DNA from 2 places in the Amycolatopsis australiensis genome. Region 1 is predicted to be linked to the other one. Evidence: riboswitches for the same ligand, from Rfam matches in the RefSeq annotation. Region 1 holds a riboswitch; the other holds the start of a gene.
What was found. Region 1 has a riboswitch for thiamine pyrophosphate ahead of thiC (phosphomethylpyrimidine synthase ThiC). Riboswitches for the same ligand answer to the same signal wherever they lie in the genome.

Region 1 (8,328 bases):
GAGAAGCTGCGCACGCTCGTGGACGACATGTTCGAGACGATGTACGCCGCCGAAGGCGTCGGCCTCGCGGCCAACCAGATCGGCCTCGACCTGCGGGTGTTCGTCTACGACTGCCCGGACGACGAGGGCGTGCGGCACAAGGGTGTCGTCGTCAACCCGAAGCTGGAGACGTCGGAGATCCCGGAGACGATGCCGGACCCGGACGACGACTGGGAGGGCTGTCTGTCGGCGCCCGGCGAGTCGTACCCGACAGGTCGCGCGAAGTGGGCGAAGGTGACGGGCTTCGACGTCGAAGGCAACCCGATCGAGGTCGAGGGCACCGGCTACTTCGCGCGCTGCCTGCAGCACGAGACCGACCACCTGGACGGGTACATCTACCTCGACCGCCTGGTCGGCCGGCACGCGCGCGCGGCGAAGAAGATGCTGAAGCACAACAAGTGGGGCGTCCCGGGCAACTCGTGGCTGCCACCGAAGACCCCCGAGGACGACGGCGCCGTCATCTGACCGCCCGGCCCCAAGCGCCCCAAGGCGGCCTTGGTTGCGTCAGACGCACCCAAGGCGGCCTTCGGTGCGTCACACGCACCGAAGGCCACATTGGGGCGCTTGAGACTCAGCAGCCGAGGAAGTGGCAGCGGACCACCGCCGGCGTCTCCAGGACCGAGCCCGCCCTGACGTCCCAGGCCAGCCGGACGTACTGCGCGTGCGTCCAGGCCAGCGGGGTCGCCGACGTGTTCGGCGTGCCGGCCGGGAAGCCGGTCTGCCCCGACGGCGGGTTTTCGTCCCACACCTGCTCCGGCATGGTCTCCGCCGAGCTGCTCACCCGGCCGAGGTCACGCAGCCGCCGCGCCGCCGAGGCCGGGTCGCCGAGCGTCAGCTCGTACTCGCCCCGCTCGCCGGCCAGCAGCGGCCACAGCCGCCCGAACGTCGTGCGGCTGCCCGCCGGGAACGTGTAGTCCCACGGCGAGCCGTCGGCCTGCTCGCCGTAGCCGTCCTTCGTGTAGCGGTGCCAGAACTGGCCGGTCGGCGTGGTGAACGCGATGTCGGCGTCGGTCACCCGGATGCTGTTGCGGATCACCGGGTCGTCGGCGCGGTAGACGCCCAGCCGGACCAGGTCGAGGAAACCCGCGTCGGTGACCGCGCGCTGGTCCATCGTGACGCTCGAGTTGCCCAGGTTGTACGTCGTGCCGGCGTTCGCGTTGCCGTCCTTGGTGAGCCGGACGAAGTACGGGTCCTTCGACAGCGGCCCGTTCGTGGTGATCGTCTGCTTCGGCAGGTCGGCCTTCATCTTGTCGGCCGCGGCCAGGTAGCGGGCCGCGTCCGCCGCGGCGCCGTTGTGCGACGCGAGGTCGGCCGCGCAGACGAGCCCGGCGATCACCGAGGCGATGGTCGACGGGGACCAGCCGTCCTGCTCCTCCCAGCGTTCCTGCTGGGTGTACGGCGACGGCTGCCCGTTCGGCCCCTTGTACCCGAGGATGAAGTCGGCGGCCTTGCGGACGCCCGGCCACAGGTCGTTCCGGCCGAGCTGCTGGGCCAGGACGATCGGGAACGCGGTCTCGTCGAGCTGGACCGAGGTCCAGTACGGCACGCCGTCGACGCGGCTGTTCTGCGGCAGGTGCCCGTCGGCCTGCTGCTGCGTGCCGAACATGTAGGACACGGCGCGGTTCGCGGCCGCCTTGTCGCCGCCGGCGGCCAGGCCGGTCGCGATCTGGTAGAGGTCACGCGGCCAGACGAGGTGGTAGGTGCCGGACGGCGACCACTCCGGGTCGTTGTTCCCGAACCGCCACGGCATGCTCGGCGACGCGATGAAGGCGCCCGGGTGGTGCTTGTCCTCGCTCGCGGCGAGCGTCAGCATCGACGCCTTGTAGAGGTCGCGCTCGGCATCGGTCTTCAGCGACGACGGCGGCTTGCTCACCTCACGCAGGTACTGCGCCCAGCCGCGGTCGTACGCGCGCGTGATGTCACGGACACCGCGTCGCTGCGACGCCTGGGCGCTGCCGAGCGCGTCGGCGGCCTTCGCACCCAGGCCGAGCGCGAGGGTGACGTGCCGGTCGCGGAGGCCGTCGGCGTTCGTCTGGCCGGTCAGCACGACGTTGCCCTTGCTCGCGGTGTCGTACTGCTTCAGCTGGAAGGTCTTGGCCAGTTGCGTGTTCCCGTCGGACGCACCCGCGTAGCCGACGCTGGTCTTCGTGAAGGCGGGCTTCGCGGTGAGCGCGGCGGCGTTCGTGGCGTCCTGCGCGGTGACGGCGTCACCCTGACGGGCGGCCGAGTCGTCGGAGCCGTCGTTGGTGAGGTCCGGGTCGGCGACCGCGTAGAGCTGGTAGGGCCGCCCGGTGAGCGACTGGAAGTCGACGTCCACCAGCACCGTCGTGGCGGCCGGGTCGGTGACGTAGGTCTTGCGGAGGCGCCAGCGGTGCTGGTCGTCGGTGACGGTCTGCTCGTAGGTCAGGCTGTCGTCGTCGGTCCGCCGGACCTGCTGCGACTTCGCCGAGTAGTCGGTGACGGCGAAGCTGCGGCCGTCCGTGACGACGAAGTTGAGCGAGCGGACGCTCGGCGTCGACAGGTCCGGGTAGTACACCTCGGACAGCTGGCCACCCTGAAGGGTGAACCAGACGTTGGAGGACCGGTCGCGGGCGGTGCCGAAGCCGGTCTTGTTCGCGGGCAGCCAGCTCGGGTGGGCCCCGGGCGCGCCGGGTGCCTCCTCCGCGGCCACGGCGGTCGCCGGGATCAGCCCGGTGACCAGCAGCCCGGCGAGGGCGCCGAACATGAGTTTGCGCATATCAACCCCACAGAAAGGTCGCTTCTGCACCGTTACAGAAGCGCCTGGCAGTCTGCCGCCGATCCTTCACCGGCGCATGGTCCGAACCGGTGAACCACCGACCGTCACTGGTCCGGTGAACCGGTTCACGGACAGCGAACGGACTTCCCGCGCGCACCGGCGCAGACTTGCAGTACCTGCAACGGTGTAATCGAGGTGCATCGATGGACGAGGCGATGGACGCCTATTCCCGCGCGGTCAGCACGGTCGCGAAGACCGTCACCCCGCACGTCGCCGGGGTCCAGCTCGCGCGCGGCGGCGGCTCGGCCGTCGTCTTCGCCGACGACGGCCACCTGCTCACCAACGCCCACGTCGTCGACGATCACCGGCGGGGTGTCGCGACCTTCGCCGACGGCAGCGAGGTGCCCTTCGACGTCGTCGGAGCCGATCCGCTGTCCGATCTCGCCGTGCTGCGCGCCCGCGGCGAGACACCGTCGGCCGCCGAGCTCGGGGACGCCGACCGGCTCGTCGTCGGGCAGCTCGTCGTCGCCATCGGGAGCCCGCTCGGTTTCTCCGGCACCGTCACCGCCGGTGTCGTCAGCGCACTCGGCCGCGCGCTGCCCGTGCGGCAGGGGCGCGCCACGCGGGTCATCGAAGACGTCATCCAGACCGACGCCGCCCTCAACCCCGGCAATTCCGGTGGCGCGCTCGCCGACTCCGCCGGCCGGGTCGTCGGCGTCAACACCGCCGTCGCCGGCGTCGGGCTCGGGCTCGCCGTGCCGATCAACGCGACGACCCGGCGGATCATCGACACGCTCGTGGTCGAGGGCCGGGTCCGGCGGGCGTACCTCGGTGTCGTCGGCGTGCCCGCGCCGCTGCCGGACGATGTCGCCGAGCGCACCGGGCAGCGCGCCGGGCTGCGCGTGCGCGAAGTCGTCGCCGGCGGCCCCGCCGACCGGGCCGGGCTGCGCGCCGGCGACCTCGTGCTGACCGTCGGGCGAACCCGTGTTTCGGACGCACAAGGCATCCAGCGGCAGCTGTTCGCGGAAGTGATCGGCACCGCACTGCCGATCACCGTGCTGCGCAACGGCGCCATGGTCGACGTCTACGCGACGCCCGCCGAGTTGGTCGGGTGAGGTGAGCGGACTTGAGTCTGCGCCGCCGGCGTGGCATGGTCGGGGGCACAACACCAACGCGGGAGCTCGCGCCATGGCGGGCTGAGAGGGCGACTTGCGTCACGCAGGCGTCGCCGACCGCATGAACCTGACCGGGTAATGCCGGCGTAGGGAGTGAAAGTCGTTGACGACGCTGGAGAACAACGCCGCCGTTTCCGTGACGACCGGGCCGATCACCGGCTCGCGCAAGGTGTACCACCAGACCGAATCCGGGCTTCGCGTGCCCGCGCGGCGGATCGATCTGTCCAACGGGGAACACTTCGACGTTTACGACACTTCGGGCCCGTACACCGATCCGGACGCTTCGATCGACGTCCACAATGGACTGCACCGGCTGCGGGCGGGCTGGGCCGACGGCCGTGCGCACAACACGCAGCTCGGCTGGGCCAAGCAGGGTGTCATCACGCGCGAGATGGAGTACGTCGCCGCGCGGGAACGGGTTTCCCCCGAGTTCGTGCGCGACGAAGTGGCCAGCGGGCGCGCGGTGATCCCGGCCAACCGGAAGCACCCCGAGTCCGAGCCGATGATCATCGGCAAGAACTTCCTCGTGAAGATCAACGCCAACATGGGCAACTCGGCGGTCTGGTCGTCGGTCGAGGAAGAGGTCGACAAGATGGTGTGGGCGACCCGCTGGGGCGCCGACACGATCATGGACCTGTCCACCGGCAAGCGGATCCACGAGACGCGGGAGTGGATCATCCGCAACTCGCCCGTCCCGGTCGGCACGGTGCCGATCTACCAGGCGCTCGAGAAAGTCGACGGGGAGCCCGAAAAGCTGTCGTGGGAGGTCTACCGCGACACGATCGTCGAGCAGTGCGAGCAGGGCGTCGACTACGTCACCGTGCACGCCGGCGTGCTGCTGCGCTACATCCCGCTGACCGCCCGGCGCGTCACCGGGATCGTCAGCCGCGGCGGCTCGATCATGGCCGCGTGGTGCCTGGCGCACCACAAGGAGTCCTTTTTGTACACGCACTTCGAGGAGCTCTGCGAGATCCTCCGGCAGTACGACGTCACGTTCTCCCTCGGTGACGGCCTGCGCCCGGGTTCGATCGCCGACGCCAACGACCGCGCGCAGTTCGCCGAGCTGGAGACGCTCGGCGAGCTGACGCACATCGCGCGTTCGCACGACGTGCAGGTGATGATCGAGGGCCCCGGCCACGTGCCGATGCACAAGATCAAGGAGAACGTGGAGCTGGAGGAGAAGCTCTGCGGCGAGGCACCGTTCTACACGCTCGGTCCACTCGCGACGGACATCGCGCCGGCGTACGACCACATCACGTCGGCCATCGGCGCGGCGCAGATCGGCTGGTACGGCACGGCGATGCTGTGCTACGTCACGCCGAAGGAGCACCTCGGCCTGCCGAACCGCGACGACGTCAAGACCGGCGTGATCACGTACAAGATCGCCGCGCACGCCGCGGACCTGGCCAAGGGGCACAAGTACGCGCAGGAGTGGGACGACGAGCTGTCGAAGGCGCGGTTCGAGTTCCGCTGGAACGACCAGTTCAACCTCTCGCTCGACCCGGACACGGCGCGCTCGTTCCACGACGAGACGCTGCCCGCCGAGCCGGCCAAGACCGCGCACTTCTGCTCGATGTGCGGGCCGAAGTTCTGCTCGATGCGGATCACCCAGGATGTCCGCAAGTACGCCGAGGAGCACGGACTGTCCACTGTGGAAGCCATCGAGGCCGGCATGGCTTCGAAGTCCGCGGAGTTCACCGAATCGGGCGGCAAGGTGTACCTGCCCGTGGTGGGGCCATGACGCCACGGACGGCCCTCACCATCGCCGGATCCGACTCCGGCGGTGGTGCGGGCATCCAGGCGGACCTGCGGACGTTCTTCGCGCACGGCGTGCACGGGCTGGTCGCGCTGACCGCCGTCACCGTGCAGAACTCGTTGGGCGTGCAGGGTTTCACGGAGCTCCCCCCGGACGTCGTCACCGCGCAGATCAAGGCGGTGGCGTCCGACATGGGCGTGAACGCGGCGAAGACGGGCATGCTGGCGTCGGCGGAGATCATCCGCGCGGTCGCGAAGACGCTCGACGAGCTGGGCTCGGCCTTCCCGCTCGTGGTCGACCCGGTGGCGGCGTCGATGACGGGACACGCACTGCTGCGCGAAGACGCGCTGGAGGCGATCCGCACGGAGCTGTTCCCCCGGGCCACGCTGATCACGCCGAACCTGGACGAGGTGCGGCTGCTGACCGGGATTTCGGTGGTGGACACGGCTTCTCAGCGAGCGGCGGCCGAGGCGCTGCTGGCGTTCGGCTCCCGGTGGGTCCTGGTGAAGGGCGGCCACATGACGGGCACGCCCGAGTGCGTGGACCTGCTCTCGGACGGCCGCGAGTTCATCTCCCTGACCGGCCCGCGCTACGAGACGCAGAACACCCACGGCGGCGGTGACACCCTGGCGTCGGCGATCACGGCGTCACTGGCGAAGGGCGCCTCGGTGCCGGACGCGGTCGCGGCGGGCAAGAAGTTCATCGAGCGTTGCGTGGCGGAGGCCTACCCGCTGGGCGCGGGGGTCGGCCCGGTGTCGCCGTTCTGGGTCCTCCCGCAGTCGTCGTGAGTGAGAAACCGGGGTAGGACCCTGTTTCTCACTCACGACAGCCACGGCGGACCGGCCTAGCCGCGGTTCAGCACCTGGGGCAGCACCGTCGTCAACCCGGTCCAGTCCGCCGTGACCACCGACGCGTGCTGCTTCGCCAGTTCCGCGACGCGCTGGTTGGCCTGGTCCACCGTCGGGTTGTGGGCGTCGATCGCCGGGGCCACGTTCTGCGCGTCCGTCATCACCAGGTAGTAGTGATCGGCGTCGTACCACCACGGGCCCGTCTGCGTCACCCACGCGCTCGCGTCGCCGTCGAACACCACGAACCACGGCTTCAAGTCGGCCGTGTACTTGTCCCGCGGATCTCCCGCCGCCGCGCCGTGGACGGTCGGGAAGATGTTCGCCTCACCCAGCCGGCCCGCGTTCTTGAGGCCCACCAGGTACCGCGCGTACTCGACGTCGGTGTGCAGCGTGTCGGTCGGGTTCCCCTCCTCGACCGTGCCCGGGATGATCTCCGTGATCACCCGGCCGCGCAACGCGTCCACGGACGGCCAGTTGTCCGCCTTCGCCGCGTCGTCGAGCGTGCCGTAGCCGCCCAGCAGTTCCGCCGGGCGGAACGCGACGCTGCCGAGGTGCGCGCGGAACGTGGCGTCCAGCTCGTCCGGACCCAGGCCGGTGTTGTCCGAGAAGCCGGTTTTCATCTCGATCTTGAGCGTGAGCGGCGTGTGCCCGGGGTGGGCGGCGAGCCAGATCCGGATGTCGTCGAGGCAGTATTCGAGGTTCTTGTTCGTGCCACCGGAGTACAGCTGCGACGCCGACGTCGCCGCGACGCAGTTGTTCTGGTTCCCCAGCGGGTTCGAGTGGCTGACCTTCCACTCGTGCGTGAAGAAGTCCGGCCAGACGTCCAGCTCGATCAGCGACGAACCCGCGTCGAGCGCGCGGGCGAGGTAGTCGTAGGCCGCCGGGTCGTACGTGTTGTGCACGCCGACCGTCGTGACGTGGGAAAGCTTCGGGCTGTCGGCGTTCGCGGCCGTGGCCCCGGAGAGCGTGAGCGCCGCCGTGAGGAGTGCCACCGAGAAGAGCTTCATCCAGGCTCCTTCGAACTGGTGAGTAGCCCCCACAATGTGCCACCGTGGTTGACTGTCGGTGAAGCAAAAGCGGCCGCTGATCCAATACTGTGACGCGAAGCGTCCCCGTTGCGGGTGGTGGCGGCGGCATGGATGGACTAGACCAGAAGTCGGGTAGAAGATGACCTCGAGCCCTCCCTCCGCGCTCACCATCGCGGGGTCGGACTCCGGCGGCGCCGCCGGGCTGCAGGCGGACCTGCGCACCTTCCTGACCTGCGGCGTGCACGGCTTGGTCGCGGTCACCGCCGTCACCGTCCAGAACACCCTGGGCGTGCACGACCGCGCCGACCTGCCGCCGCACATCGTGGCCGGGCAGATCGAAGCCGTCGCGGCGGACATGGGTGTCGGCGCGGCGAAGACGGGCATGCTGGCGTCGGCCGGGATCATCCACGCCGTCGCGGCCGCGTGTGACAAGGCCGGGATCGGACGCGACGAGAAGATCCCGTTCGTCGTCGACCCGGTCGCGGCGTCGATGCACGGGCACCCGCTGTTCGACGAAGCCGGCCTGGTGGCCCTGCGCGACGAGCTGCTGCCGCGCGCGACGGTCCTGACGCCGAACCTCGACGAAGTCCGCCTGCTCACCGGCATGACGGTGACCGACCGCGAAGGCATGCACACGGCCGCGGTGGTGCTGCACCGGATGGGCCCGCGCTACGTGCTGGTCAAGAGCGGCCACCTGCAGGCCGACCCGGAGTGCGTCGACCTGCTCTTCGACGGCTCCACGTTC
Region 2 (8,328 bases), 540 kb from region 1:
GCCTCACCCTCGGTATCGTCGGCCTGCCCAACGTCGGCAAGTCCACTCTGTTCAACGCGCTGACCCGCAACGACGTGCTCGCCGCGAACTACCCGTTCGCGACGATCGAGCCGAACGTCGGCGTGGTGCCGCTGCCGGACCCCCGGCTGGACAAGCTGGCCGAGCTGTTCCACTCGGAGAAGACCGTCCCGGCGGTGGTGTCCTTTGTGGACATCGCGGGCATCGTCAAGGGCGCGTCCGAGGGTGCCGGGCTGGGCAACAAGTTCCTCGCGAACATCCGTGAGGCCAATGCCATCTGCCAGGTCATCCGCGTGTTCGACGACCCGGACGTGGTGCACGTCGACGGCCGGATCGACCCGTCGAGCGACATCGAGACGATCAACACCGAGCTGATCCTCGCCGACCTGCAGACCCTCGACAAGGCGCTGCCGCGGCTGGAGAAGGAAGCGCGGACGAAGAAGGAGAACAAGCCCGCGCTGGACAACGCGCAGAAGGCGAAGGAGATCCTCGACGCCGGCCGCACGCTCTTCCAGGCACAGAAGGAGGTCGACTTCGCGGCGCTGCGCGAGCTGAGCCTGCTGACCACGAAGCCGTTCCTGTACGTGTTCAACGCCGACGAGTCGGTGCTCACCGACGAGGCCCGCCGCGAAGAGCTGACCAAGCTGGTCGCCCCGGCGGACGCGGTGTTCCTCGACGCGAAGGTCGAGGCGGAGCTGCTGGAGCTGGACGACGAGGAGTCGGTCCGCGAGCTGCTGGAGTCGGTCGGCCAGCCGGAGCCGGGCCTGTACTCGCTGGCCCGCGCGGGCTTCCACACGCTCGGCCTGCAGACGTACCTGACGGCGGGCCCGAAGGAATCCCGCGCGTGGACGATCCCGCAGGGCGCGACGGCCCCCCAGGCGGCGGGGGTGATCCACACGGACTTCGAGCGCGGCTTCATCAAGGCGGAGATCGTGTCGTTCGACGACCTGATGGAGGCCGGCTCGATGGCGGCGGCGCGGGCGGCGGGCAAGGTCCGCATGGAGGGCAAGGACTACGTCATGGCCGACGGCGACGTGGTCGAGTTCCGTTTCAACGTGTGAGCCGTTGCGGCTCCGGATGCCCGACGATCGACCTGGACGACGGCGGAGGCCAGCCGGGTAGCGACGGCACCACGCTCCGGCCGTCCGGCTCTGCCACGCTCGGCGGCGTGACCGCTTACGTGATCTCCGAAGTCGAAGTCCTCGACGAAGCCCAAGCCCGGCGTTACCGCGAGCTGGCCCAGGCCTCGATCGAGGCGCACGGTGGGCGTTACCTCGCTAGAGGGGCGGTCCCGGCCGCGCTCGAAGGACCGGCCGGCGACGGCCGTCTCGTCATCGTCGAGTTTCCCGATCGGGGGACCGCAGAACGCTGGTACGGCTCCGATGAGTACGCCGCCGCCCTCGGGATCAGGGCGACGGCGCTTCGGCGACGGCTGCTGCTCGTCGACGGGGTCGGCTAGCCGAGGAGGCCCAGCAGCGCGATCGCGATCAGGACCACCGCCGGGGCGAGGGCGTTGATCCAGGCGCGCTGGGCGGGGGTGGGGGCGGCGGGGCTGTTCATGGCGTTCCCAAGGTCGGACCGATGCTTCCGCAGGAACAGCGCGCCGATCACGTCCCGCGTTAGCAGGTGTGATCGAACTCTCAGCCGTCCAGGTGATGGCGGTTGCGGGCGGTGAACCAGAGCACGCCGCCGGCCGCCGCCACCATCGACGCGAACGCCGCTGCTCCCACCACGATTGCCTGGGTCATGCTCGTCTCCCTCCTGGAATGGTCCGGTAACCGAGAGACGTCGAAACCCGCGAAAAGTGCACTCAGAGTTACCGGGATCACAGTCCCGAGATGACCGAGTCGATCTGCGCGGCCAGGTCGAAGTCCTTCGCCGTGAGGCCGCCCGCCGAATGCGTGCTGAGCCGGAACGTCAGCGTGCGCCAGCGGATGTCGATGTCGGGGTGGTGGTCGGCCGCTTCGGCCAGCTCCGCGACGCGGTCCACCACCTCGATCGCCTGCGGGAAGCTCGCCAGTTCCACCTCGCGGGAGATCACCGATCCGGATCGGGTCCAGTGCTCACCCAGCCGGGCGTCGGCCTCGGAGTCGCTCAACAGTTCCGTCATGTCTCCATGGTCGTCCGTCCTGGACTACGCTGCACGGTTGCCACGGGAGTCCGGTGAGCCGGGCTGAGAGGCGGGTCACCCCGCGACCGTTCGCACCTGACCGGATCATGCCGGCGAAGGGAGGGCTTTCCCCTCCTCGTCCGGCGAAGTGCAGGAGGGGTAGATGAAACGCAGGGCTGTTCGCGCCGCGACGGCCATCGCCGCCGTCAGCGCCGTCGCCGCGGGGTGCTCGCTGTCGGACGGTGACGGTGGCACGCAGCAGACGCCCACCGTCACCCTCGTGACGCACGATTCGTTCCTGGCGCCGCAGGAGGTGCTCGACGCCTTCCAGCGGCAGTCCGGCATCAAGATCTCCGTGCTCAAGCAGGGTGACGCCGGTTCGCTGACCAACAAGCTCGTGCTCACCAAGGCCAACCCGGTCGGCGACGTCGCGTACGGCGTCGACTCGACCTTCGCCTCGCGCGCCCTGCAGGAAGGCGTCTTCGAGCCCTACACGAGCCCGGAGGCCGACCGCGGCCCGCAGCGCTACGCCGTCGACCCCGAGCACCGCCTGTCCGCGGTCGACGTCGGCGACGTCTGCGTCAACGTCGACACGAACTACTTCGCCGCCAAGGGCATCCCGGCGCCGGCCGGCTACGACGACCTCGCCGACCCCAAGTACAAGGACCTGCTGGTCGCCGAGGACCCGGCCACGGCGTCGCCCGGGCTGGCGTTCCTCCTCGGCACCATCGCGAAATACGGCGATGGTGGCTGGAAGGACTACTGGACCAGGCTGAAGGCCAACGGCGTCAAGGTCGTCAGCGGCTGGGAAGAGGCCTACACGAAGGACTTCTCCGGCTCGTCCGGCAAGGGGCCGCGGCCGATCGTCGTCTCCTACGCGTCGTCGCCCGCCGCCGAAATCGGTGATGACGGCAAGCCGCGCACCAAGGCGCTGCTCGACACCTGCTACCGGCAGGTCGAGTACGCCGGCGTGCTGGCGAACGGCAAGCAGGTCGAGAACGCGCGCAAGGTCGTCGACTTCCTGCTCTCGCAGCAGTTCCAGGCGACCGTCGCGGCCAACATGTACGTCTACCCGGCGCGCCAGGGCGTCGACCTGCCCGCCGGCTGGGCGCAGGTCGCGCCGCTGCCGCAGAAGCCGCAGACGCTGCCCGCCGACCAGGTGCAGGCCGGCCGCGAGAAGTGGATCGGCGAATGGCGCACGCTCATGCAGTGACACCCGTGGCTCCGCCCCCGGCCGGGGGCTCCGCCACCCGGAAACCAACGGCCCCGCCGCGAACCGCCCGCGGCCTCGGCCTGGCGTTGCTCGGGCTGGCGCCGATCGGGTTCCTGGTCGTCTTCTTCGCCTGGCCGGTGCTGGCGATCGTCGGCCGCGGGTTCGCCGCCGGCGGCCTCGGCGTCGTCCTCGGCGACCCGCGGACGTGGCAGCTGGCCGGGTTCACCGTGGCGACGGCGGCCGCGTCGACGCTGGTCGCCGTGGTCGCCGGCCTGCCCGTGGCGTTCCTGCTCGCGCGGGTGCGGCTGCCCGGCGTCGGCTTGGCGCGGACGCTCGTGCTGGTGCCGTTCGTGCTGCCGACGGTCGTCGTCGGGCTCGCCTTCCGCGCGCTCTGGCCGGACGGTGGCGTGCTGCCGATCGTGCTGGCCAACGCCTTCTTCAACGTCGCGGTCGTCGCACGGACCGTCGCCGGGCTGTGGGCGCGGCTGGACGGACGGACGACCGACGCCGCCCGCGCGCTCGGTGCGTCCCCGTGGCGGGCCTTCCGCTCGGTGACGCTGCCCGCGCTCGCGCCGGCGATCGCGTCCGCCGCGGCCGTCGTCTTCCTGTTCTGCGCCACCAGTTTCGGCGTCGTGCTCATCCTCGGCGGCGCCCGGTACCGGACCCTGGAAACCGAGATCTACCTCCGGACGGTCGACCTCCTGGACCTCTCCGGCGCCGCCGCGCTGTCGCTGATCCAGTTCACCGCCGTGGTCGCGGCGCTGGTCGTCGGCGGGCTGGCGCGGCGGCGCAAGGACGGCGCCCGGATCGGATCCGGCCGCGCGGGGTGGCCGAGCGGCGGCGAATGGTGGGTCGTCGGCGCGGCGGGCGTCGTGCTCGCGCTGCTGCTGACGCCGATCGTCGCGCTCCTCGTCGAGTCGGTGTCCACAGCGGACGGCTGGAGCCTCGCCGGCTTCCGGGCCCTCACGAGTACCGGCGAGAAGGGCGCGCTGCAGGTGTCCGGCTGGGACGCCGCGCTCAACTCGCTGAAGGTCGCGATCGACGCGACACTGCTCGCGATGGTCGTCGGCGTGCTGGCGTCCGTCGTCCTCGTGGCACTGCGGCGATCGCCCGCGAAAGCCGCGCGCGGGCTGGGCGAGACGATGGACGCCGTCCTGATGCTGCCGCTCGGGGTGTCCGCGGTGACGGTCGGGTTCGGCTACCTCGTGACGCTCGACGCGCTGCCCGGCGACCTCCGCACGTCGCCCTACCTCGTCCCGCTGGCCCAGGCGCTGGTGATCATCCCGCTGATCGTGCGGATGGTGCTGCCGGTGCTGCGCTCGGTCGACGTCCGGCTGCGGCAGGCCGCCTCGACGCTCGGCGCGAGCCCGCTGCGGGTGTGGCGGGAGATCGACCTGCCGCTGACGCTGCGGCCGCTGGTCGCCGCGGCGGGGTTCGGGTTCGTCGTCGCGCTCGGCGAGTTCGGCGCGACCAGCTTCCTGGCCCGGCCGACGGCGCCGACGCTGCCGGTCGCGGTCGCGACGCTGATGGCGCGCCCGGGCGAGCTGAACAACCAGATGGCCTACGCGGCGTGCGCGCTGCTGATGCTCGTGACGGTGCTGGCGGTCGCGCTGATCGACCGGCTCGGGGCCGCGCGCGGCCGGGTGGGAGAGTTCTGATGGCGCTGTCGGTGCGGGACCTGACCGTCCACTACGGACAGTTCGCGGCGGTCCGCGACGTCCGGCTGGACATCGCCGACGGCGAGGTGCTGGCCCTGCTCGGCCCCTCCGGCTCCGGGAAGTCGACGCTGCTGCGCGCCATCACCGGCCTGGAGCCGTCGGCGCGCGGCACGGTCAGCTGGGACGGCGAGGACCTCGGCGCGGTGCCGGTGCACCGGCGCGGGTTCGGTCTGGTGTTCCAGGACGGCCAGCTGTTCGGCCACCGCGACGTCGCCGCGAACATCGCGTTCGGCCTGCGCATGCACGGCGTGCCGCGGGCGCGGTGGGCGCCGCGCGTCGCGGAGCTGCTGGCGCTCGTCGGCCTCTCCGGCTTCGAAAAGCGGCGGGTGACCGAGCTGTCCGGTGGTCAGGCGCAGCGGGTCGCGCTGGCCAGGGCGCTGGCGCCGAAACCGCGGCTGCTGCTGCTCGACGAACCGCTGTCCGGTTTGGACGCCGGACTGCGCGAGCAGCTGGCCATCGATCTGGCGGACCTGCTGCGCCGCAGCAAGATCACCGCCCTGCTGGTGACGCACGACCAGGAGGAAGCCTTCACGCTGGCCGACCGGGTCGCCGTGCTCGACGCCGGCGAGATCCGGCAGGAAGGCGCGGTCCGGCGGGTCTGGCGCAATCCGGCCGGCGACGACGTGGCTCGGTTCCTCGGCGTGACGACGTTCGCCGACGGTGTCGCGGCGGGCGGGGTGGTGCGCACGCCGTTCGGTGAGATCGCGCTGCCGGACGCCGGCGACGGCACGGTCCGGCTCGGTTTGCGGCCGCACGCGCTGCGGGTGGCACAGTCCGGAGTGGACGGTGAAGTCACGGCGGCGGTGCACCGGCGTGAGCACGTGCGGCTGGTCGTCCGGATCGGTGAGTCCACTGTGGACGCGGTAGCTCCGGCCGCGGCCGACCTGCGGGCCGGCGACCCGGTGCGGCTGGAACTCGACCCGGACGGCGTCGCACTCGTCGGCTGACTCAGGCGGCCCAGTGGGCCAGCAGGTCCAGCGCCGGTTCCGACGGGCTGCCGGGCTCGGCGGTGAACATGATCAGCCGCTGTCCCGAGAGGTCGGGCAGCTCGAAGTTCTCGAACCGCAGCGTCAGCTCGCCCGCGACGGGGTGGCGGAACCGCTTGCGGCCGTGCGTGCGCTGCTGCACGACCTGGCCCGACCACAGCGTCCGGAACGTCTCGCTGCGCAGCGTCAGTTCGCCGATGAGCGTCGCGAGGGCCTGGTCCGTCGCGTACCGCGCCGCGATGAGCCGCAGCTGGCCGACGGTGGCGCGGGCGACGTCGTGCCAGTCCGGGAACAGCTCGCGGCTCGCCGGGTCCAGCAGGCAGAAGCGGGCGAGATTGCGGTCCGGCGCGGTCTCGAAGTCGAAGAACAGCTGGGCCGAGAGCGCGTTCCAGGCGACGACGTCGAGCCGGTGGTCGACGACCAGCGCGGGGACGCGGTCCATCTTCGCCAGCAACTGCCGCAGCTCGGGGCGCACCCGGCGGGCCGACGGCGGCCGCGCCGGCCGGGCAGCCGCGAGATCGTGCAGGTGACCGCGTTCGACGTCGTCCAGCCGCAGCGTCCGGGCCAGCGCGTCGAGCACCTCGGGCGACGGGCCGCGCGCCCGCCCCTGTTCCAGCCGGATGTAGTACTCGACGCTGATCCCGGCCAGCTGCGCGACCTCTTCGCGGCGCAGGCCGCGCACCCGCCGCCGCGGGCCGGTGAGGACGCCGCACTCCGCCGGCGTCGCCGCTTCGCGGCGGGATTTCAAGAAGCGGCCCGGTTCCCGGTCCATGCCGTCGAGTCTGCCGGTTCCCCGGCCACCGGACCTGGCCCTGCCAGTACCAGGAACCGCGGACCGTCCCCCCGACAGGGATCTGGGCCGGCGGCGCGGGGCGCGGCAGGCTCGGCTCGCCGAAAGGAGAAAACCATGTGCCACAGCACCGAAAGCCGCCCGCCCGCGCCGCCCGTCGTCGGGGAGGTGGCCGCGCACGGGCCGCTCACGCTCACCGGGGCCGACGGGACGGAGTTCCTCGCCCACCACGCGGTGCCCGCCGAGCCGAACGGCCGCAAGATCGTCCTGCTGCCGGACGTGCGCGGCGTGCACCCGTACTACCGCGACCTGACCCGCCGGTTCGCCGAGGCCGGCTTCGAGACGGTCGTGATCGACTACTACGGCCGGAGCGCCGGTCTCGGCGACCGCGGCGACGACTTCGACTGGGAGAGCCGCCTGCCGCACGTTTCGCCCGCGGACGTCGCGGCCGACGTCGCCGCGGCACGGGACTTCCTCGGCGAAGGACCGGTGTACACGGTCGGCTTCTGCTTCGGCGCGGGCCAGTCGTGGCGGCTCTCGGCGGCGGGGCTCGGGCTGGCCGGCGTGATCGGCTTCTACGGCCTGCCGAAGCTGGTCGAGGACGTCGTCGGCGACCTCGAAGCGCCGATGCTGCTGCTGTTGGCCGGCGCGGACGTCGCGACGAGCCAGGCCGAGTTCGACGCCTTCACCGGCAAGCTGGACGCCGCCGGCGTCCGGTACGAGCGGCACGTGTACGAGGGCGCACCGCACTCGTTCTTCGACCGCTCGTACGCGGAGTGGGGCGAGGCCTGCGACGACGCCTGGCGCCGCATCCTCGCCTTCACTCAGCCGTCGCGCGTGGACAACCTCGCGTAGGCCAGCGACAGCCCGATCACGATGTAGCACGCCGCCCGCAGGGCGCCCTCACCCAGTGTCTGGGCGCCCATCGGGTCCTGCAGCACCTCCGCCGGCGCGATCGACCAGTTCTGCGTCAGCAGGAACGGGTGCAGCCACTTCAGCGAGCTGAGGAACCCGAGGATCGTGAACACGATGTCCCCGGCCAGCACCGAGGCGACCACCAGCATCGGGTGCTCGGTCCAGCTGGAGATCGCCAGCGCCACCGCGCCGACCGCCCACAGCTGCAGCACCACCCAGCCGGCCACCAGCAGGATCCGGGCCAGCGCCCCGCCCAGCGACAACGTCGTGCCCGAGAGCGTGAACAGCGAGTCCGTGCCGTTGATGACCAGCCCGGTCACCACGCCGGTGAAGCACATCGCCAGCACCGCGACCACCGACACCGTCGCGACGCCGAACGCCTTCACCGCCAGCAGCCTGCCCCGGCCGACCGGCGCGATCAGCCAGCCGCGCAGGGTGCCGTGCGCGGTCTCGCCCGCGATGGCGTCCGCGCCCGCCATGGCCGCGGCGAGCGGCAGGAGCAGCGCGAGCGCCATCACGATCGCCGCGATCGGCAGGACGAACGCGTTGTTGACCGCGGACGCCAGCAGCGCGCCATC

Region 2: it holds a riboswitch for thiamine pyrophosphate, as region 1 does, so the genes downstream of both, BT341_RS12420 (thiamine ABC transporter substrate-binding protein) here and thiC (phosphomethylpyrimidine synthase ThiC) in region 1, are expected to answer to the same signal.

Annotation. Positions count from the first base shown of each region.
Region 1 is NZ_FPJG01000006.1:1,776,427-1,784,754, reverse strand. It holds gene BT341_RS09835 (peptide deformylase) at 1-504, shown strand, start outside; gene BT341_RS09830 (glycoside hydrolase family 15 protein) at 611-2,776, opposite strand; gene BT341_RS09825 (S1C family serine protease) at 2,980-3,891, shown strand; TPP riboswitch at 3,940-4,061, shown strand; gene thiC (phosphomethylpyrimidine synthase ThiC) at 4,055-5,692, shown strand; gene thiD (bifunctional hydroxymethylpyrimidine kinase/phosphomethylpyrimidine kinase) at 5,689-6,495, shown strand; gene BT341_RS09810 (phosphatidylinositol-specific phospholipase C domain-containing protein) at 6,552-7,562, opposite strand; gene thiD (bifunctional hydroxymethylpyrimidine kinase/phosphomethylpyrimidine kinase) at 7,723-8,328, shown strand, end outside.
Region 2 is NZ_FPJG01000006.1:2,317,448-2,325,775, forward strand. It holds gene ychF (redox-regulated ATPase YchF) at 1-1,079, shown strand, start outside; gene BT341_RS12410 (DUF1330 domain-containing protein) at 1,187-1,477, shown strand; gene BT341_RS12415 (4a-hydroxytetrahydrobiopterin dehydratase) at 1,844-2,128, opposite strand; TPP riboswitch at 2,161-2,268, shown strand; gene BT341_RS12420 (thiamine ABC transporter substrate-binding protein) at 2,292-3,341, shown strand; gene BT341_RS12425 (ABC transporter permease) at 3,437-4,999, shown strand; gene BT341_RS12430 (ABC transporter ATP-binding protein) at 4,999-6,006, shown strand; gene BT341_RS12435 (MmyB family transcriptional regulator) at 6,008-6,817, opposite strand; gene BT341_RS12440 (dienelactone hydrolase family protein) at 6,953-7,690, shown strand; gene BT341_RS12445 (ABC transporter permease subunit) at 7,660-8,328, opposite strand, start outside.